2 linked regions of the Anaerosoma tenue genome follow. The protein of the gene in region 1 interacts with the protein of each later gene in a pairwise test. Links are inferred from orthologs where the notes say so. Each region holds a gene or a part of one and is shown on either strand. Other genes may lie near its edges.

Region 1 (3,021 bases):
TCCGAACGCGAACATGGCGACCGCACCGCTCACCGCGCTGCCGCTCGCCGCTGCGTTGAGCTGCGCGGCCATGAGGGGAGCGCACGGCATGAGGCCCGTGAGCAGTCCGAAGGTGACGGGCGTGGCCATGGTTGAGCGCCCGTGCTCCGCGTCATCCACAGCCTTGCGGCGCACGGCCGTGAACGCGCGCAGCAGGAACGCGGGCGGTCTCGGCGTGAGGCGGGCGGCCCAGCGTGCCCGGCCGGTCATGGAAAGCGCGAGCACGATCATGTATGCGCCAGCGATGAGCATGACGTACGGCCGCACGGCATCGAGATCCAGTGCCGAGCCGGCCGCGCCCAGCAGCAGGCCCACGAGCACGTAGCTCGCGATCTTGGCCGCCTGGTAGGCGAGGTTGGGAACCAGGCGCTGGACGACGGTGCCGTCCTCGGCGCCCTTGAGGGCGTAGGTCACCACCATCGGTCCGCACATGGACACGCAGTGGAGGCTGGTGACAAGCCCCAGCATCAAAGACGGGATGAACAGTTCCATAGAGAGCACTCCTCATGTCGAGAGATACGCATACGCATACCCGCGAGCGGCGTCCGGCCGGCTCGCATCGATGAGGGGTGCTGTCAGATCGAGAGACGCATTCCGAGCGGGTCGAGCGGGGGAGGCGACGCCGTGGCTTCCGGTTGCGTCAGGAAGCGGTGGACCTGCACCGGGGCGTCAAGGGGATCGAGGTGCGCGACGACGAGAGCGGGCTCGACCATGTGGCCCTGAAGAGCGGTCGCGTCGTCGTGCGAATGCTTCATCACGATCGACTCGGGGCAGTCGTCGCACGCCGGCATGAAGTCCGAGCACGTCCCGGCGGCCACGTCGCCGCAGTCAGGCATGGCGCACACGGGCGTGGCGGCGCTCACCAACACGACGGCGACGAACACCGTCGTGAGCAACCGTATGATCTGTGCCGCATGCACCATCGTTCCTCGCTGACGCAGGTCCGCGATCCTGAGCGGTGCATATGCAACCGATATGCCAGGAGCGAGCCGTCGTGCTTACGCTCCGTACCCCTCCCACAGAGGAGTGGAGAGGTATCGCTCTCCGGTGGATGGCGCAACCGTCACGACCGTCATGCCATCAGCCTCCGCCATGCGTGCGAGCCTCAGCGCGACAGCGACGTTCGCTCCGGTGGAGATGCCCACCAAGAGACCTTCCTCGGCCGCGAGTCTGCGGGCCATGGAGATGGCGTCGCCGGTGGTGATCGTCTCCACAGAGTCGAGCACAGAGGCATCGAGCACCGAGGGAACGAAGTTGGCGCCGATACCCTGGATGCCGTGAGGAGCCGGCTGGAGCGGCCGTCCGGCGAGGGTCTGAGTGATGATCGGCGACTCCTCGGGCTCCACGGCCACTATCCTGCACCCCGGCCGCCGCTCCCGGAGGTAGCGCCCCGCGCCGGTCACGGTCCCTCCGGTGCCCACGCCGGCCACGAACGCGAAGAGCTGTTGCGCGCCGAGCGCTTCGTCGATCTCGGGCCCCGTGGTCTCGTAGTGGGCGGCGGGACCGGCGGGGTTCTCGAACTGCCGTGTGAGGTGGGCACCGGGTGTGCGCCCGGCGATCGCCTCCGCCTCGGCCACCGCGCCCGCCATACCCTCGGCCGCCGGCGTGAGGACGAGCTCGGCGCCATACGCGGCGAGCAGCGCCCGCCGCTCGCGGGACATCGACTCCGGCATCGTGAGCACGACACGATACCCGCGCGCGGCTCCGATCATGGCCAGCGCCACGCCCGTGTTCCCCGAAGTGGGCTCGATGATGACCGAGCGGCCGGGCTCGATGAGCCCGCGCTCCTCGGCGTCGTCGATCATGGCCCGGGCGATCCGGTCCTTGATCGAACCCCCCGGGTTGCGCGACTCGAGCTTGACCGCCACGCTGGCCGGGAGTCCGGCCGCGATGCGGCTCAGCCGGATGAGCGGCGTGCCGCCTATGGTTCGATCCACGCGGTCGTAGATCCCGGCCATGGTTCCTCCCGGTGGTTGGCGTCGTCCCTCACAGGGTACCCGTGCAGATGGGTGACGTTCAAAGTCATCGTCGGCTCCGGCGTCACCGATGCCGTATGCAAGGGAACCTTCTGGTCGTCCCGGTCATCTAACAGGGTGACCGAGAGGAGGGGATCGTGGAAGACCACGACCTGGTGGCCCGTGCTCAGCAGGGAGACGGGCAGGCGTTCACGCTGCTCGTGCGACGTCACGAGCGGACACTGTACGCGACCGCGTACGCGATGACGAGGTCGCAATGGGACGCGGCGGATGCCGTGCAGGACGCGCTGATGACTGCCCATGCCAAGCTGCGAACGCTGCGTGACCCGGACCGCTTCGGCGCCTGGCTGAGCCGGATACTCGTGAACCGCTGCAACTCGATGCTGCGGTCGCGTACGAGGACGGTGCCGGTGGCCGAGCCTCCCGAGCCCGCCGCCTTCCGCTGGGACGGGCCGGAAGACGGGATGGACCTCATGAATGCGCTCCAGCGGCTGACCCCGGATCACCGCGAGGTCCTCGCCCTCAGGTACTTCCGCGACCTCAAGCTGGAGGACATAGCGCGCGTCCTCGGCTGCCCCGCCGGTACGGTGAAGTCGCGCATCAACCGGGCCCTCGGCGCGATGCGTGCCGAGATGGACCATCCGACCCTTCAGGAGGTGCGCTGATGAACTGCCACGAGGCCATGGACGCCCTTGAGATGTACATCGCGGGAGACCTTGACGAGAGCGAGTCCCTCGACGTCGCCGCCCACCTCGCCACGTGCGACGGATGCGCTGCCGAGTACGAACGCCTGCGCACGCTGATCGGCGGCATGCGGGGTATCGCCGAGTCGTTCGTGCCGGTGGAGCGGTTCGTCGCGCCGGCGCCCGCCACCGTCGCGCGTCGCGCCGGCTGGGGATGGCGTGTCGCCACCGCGGCTGCGGCGCTTCTGGCGGCGGTGTCGGTGAGCGCGCTCACGGTGTCGGCGCTCGCCCGGCAGCTGCCGGTGCCGCTCGCCTCGGAGATC
Region 2 (2,929 bases), 150 kb from region 1 along the record:
CGCGCTCTGATTCGGTGCGTTCCGGCCTCAGTGCCGCACCCGGCTCGACCGGCGTGATCGTCGTGCACGATGGTGCTCGACCGCTGGTCACCCCGGCGACGATCGCCGGAGCGATCGAGATGCTGGAGCGGGACGATGAATGTGCGGGGGTGGTGGTGGGGCACCCTTCGTATGACACCCTCAAGCAGGTGGATGATCTCGACGTGGTGGTTGCCACCCCCGATCGCGCGACGATCTGGTCGGCTCAGACGCCGCAGGTCTTCCGGGCGCAAGCCGTGCGGGATGCGTACGAGCAGGCTGCGCACACCGGGTGGACGGGCACGGATGATGCTTCGTTCGTCGAGCACGCCGGCGGCATGGTGCGGGTGTTCGCCGGGCCACGGGACAACGTGAAGATCACCGTGCCGGAGGATCTTCGGGTGGCCGAGGCGTTGCTGCAGGCACGGGAAGGACGGGCAGGGATGGATTCTCTCCGCGTCGGCACCGGCTACGATGTCCACGCGTTCGCAGAGGGGCGAGCCCTGGTGCTCGGCGGGGTCACCATCCCGTACGAGCGCGGATTGGCGGGGCATTCGGACGCAGATGTGCTTGTTCACGCACTCATGGACGCGATCGTCGGTGCACTGCGGGAGGGGGATATCGGCCGCCTGTTCCCGGACACCGACCCACGGTATTCCGGCGCATCGAGCGTCGGGCTGCTGCGTGAGGTGGCGGCCCTCATGCGCGAAAGAGGTTTCCGGCTCGTCGACGCGGACACCGTGCTCGTACTCGAGAAGCCCAGGATAGCCCCGTATCGCGAGGCGATGCGTGCGGGGATCGCGCGGGCGCTCGATGTGGATGTCGAGCGTGTCGGTGTGAAGGCCACCACCACCGAGGGGCTCGGCTTCGCGGGCCGCAAAGAGGGAGTCGCGGCTCACGCGGTGGCGCTGCTCGAGCGGTGCAGGGCGTGACCGGAGACGCGCCTCGTGCGCTGGTTGACACGCTTCGGATGGTGACGTGATAGTGGTGCGACCTGGCACCGGTGGGTGGACGATGGGAGGGTCCGACTGATGATCGCGCGTCTGCGCGCGGATATAGACGCGGTCATGGAGCGCGACCCCGCGTGCCCTTCGGCGTTCTCGGCGCTCACGAACTACCCCGGCCTGTGGGCCGTGTGGTGGCACCGGGTCACACACCGCTTGCACAGCGCCGGGCGGACCTGGCTGGCCCGGCGCATCAGCCAGTGCGTACGCGGCGCCACCGGAATCGAGATCCATCCGGGTGCGACCATCGGCGCGCGTTTCTTCATAGACCATGGCATGGGTGTCGTGATCGGTGAGACGACGGTCATCGGTGATGACGTGACGATCTATCAGGGAGTGACGCTCGGCGGGACCGGCAAGGAGCACGGGAAGCGCCACCCCACCCTGGAGGATTACGTGGTGGTGGGCGTGGGGGCAACGGTGCTCGGGGACATCACGATCGGACGTGCCACGCGCGTCGGAGCGGGCGCGGTCGTGGTCTCCGATGTGCCGCCACACTGCACCGTGGTCGGTGTACCTGGTCGCGTGGTGGTCCGCGAAGGAAAGCGCGTCGAGACCATCGACCTCCACCATGAGGATCTGCCCGATCCCATCATCGAGATGTACCGCGCGCTGCAGCGCCGGATGGACCGCATCGAGGCTCGTCTCGTACGCGACGAGGGTATCGGTGCCGAGGCTGGTGAGCGCGTGTTCCCCGTCGAAGACGAACGAGGAGAGGACAGCGATGACGATCCGCGTCTATAACACGCTGACGCGCTCGAAGCAGGAGTTCGTTCCGCGCGAGCCCGGCACCGTTGCCATGTACGTGTGCGGACCGACCGTCTACAACCACATACACATCGGCAACGCCCGGACCTTCCTCACGTTCGACGTCATCAGGCGGTATCTGACGTTCAGGGGATTCGACGTGCGGTTCGTGCAGAACATCACAGACGTGGACGACAAGATCATCGCTCGCGCGAACGAGGAGGGTCGTGCGCCGGGAGAGGTCGCCGCCGAGTATACGCAGGCGTTCCGGGAGGCCATGGACGCGCTCGGCGTGCTGAGGCCGACGGTCCAGCCCAAAGCCACCGAGACGATCGACGCGATGATCGAGATGACCCAGCGCCTGATCGAGCGTGGACACGCCTACGCGGTGGACGGCGACGTCTACTTCTCGGTGCGCAGCTTCCCCGGGTACGGGAAGCTCTCAGGACGGAACGTGGACGACCTGGAGAGCGGGGCTCGTGTCGACGTGGATGAGCGCAAGGACGATCCGCTCGACTTCGCGTTGTGGAAGGCGGCGAAGCCGGGTGAACCGCAGTGGCAGAGCCCGTGGGGGGCCGGCCGGCCCGGATGGCATCTTGAGTGCTCGGTCATGTCCGAGCGGGAACTCGGCCTCACGTTCGACATCCACGGCGGCGCGAGCGACCTCATCTTCCCGCACCACGAGAACGAGATAGCACAGTCGGAGGCCGCCACCGGGGAACCGTTCGTGCGGTACTGGCTCCATGGTGGGCTGCTCCAGGTCGATCAGGAGAAGATGAGCAAGTCGCTCGGCAACTTCCTGCTGCTGAAAGACGTGCTTGCCCGGTATCCTGCTCCCGTGATCCGACTGCTCATGCTCCAGACGCACTACCGGAGTCCGCTCGACTTCTCGACCGACCGCCTCGATGAGGCGGGACGCGCATACGAGCGGCTGACGACACCTCTGCGCAACTTCGTGTGGGCGAAGCGCAATCGCACGGCCAGCGAACTACCGGAAGCGACTCCGCTCGTTCTCGAGGCGCTCGAGGCGGCGCCGGGGGCGGCCCACGATGCGTTCATCGCGGCCATGGACGACGACTTCAACACCGCGGGTGCTCTGGCGGCGATCTTCGACCTCGTGCGCACCACCAACGCGTTCCTCGAGAGTCACGGCATCGGGG

The links.
Region 2: the proteins of cysK (region 1) and cysE interact in binary tests that used the Escherichia coli proteins (3 or more experiments, as listed by UniProt). The link is inferred for Anaerosoma tenue from one-to-one orthologs.

The regions. Positions count from the first base shown.
Region 1 is NZ_JALNTY010000003.1:145,078-148,098, reverse strand. Bases 18-2,965 are described here. They hold cysK (cysteine synthase A), read right to left. Parts: upstream 1,998-2,965; coding sequence 1,038-1,997; downstream 18-1,037. Other genes in these bases: MSB02_RS08330 (anti-sigma factor family protein), read left to right, coding at 2,680-2,965; MSB02_RS08335 (RNA polymerase sigma factor), read left to right, coding at 2,153-2,680; MSB02_RS08345 (hypothetical protein), read right to left, coding at 615-959; MSB02_RS08350 (urease accessory protein UreH domain-containing protein), read right to left, coding at 18-531. In the rest of the region: more of MSB02_RS08350, read right to left, coding at 1-17; more of MSB02_RS08330, read left to right, coding at 2,966-3,021.
Region 2 is NZ_JALNTY010000003.1:291,690-294,618, reverse strand. Bases 52-2,907 are described here. They hold cysE (serine O-acetyltransferase), read left to right. Parts: upstream 52-1,049; coding sequence 1,050-1,766; downstream 1,767-2,907. Other genes in these bases: cysS (cysteine--tRNA ligase), read left to right, coding at 1,747-2,907; ispD (2-C-methyl-D-erythritol 4-phosphate cytidylyltransferase), read left to right, coding at 52-950. In the rest of the region: more of ispD, read left to right, coding at 1-51; more of cysS, read left to right, coding at 2,908-2,929.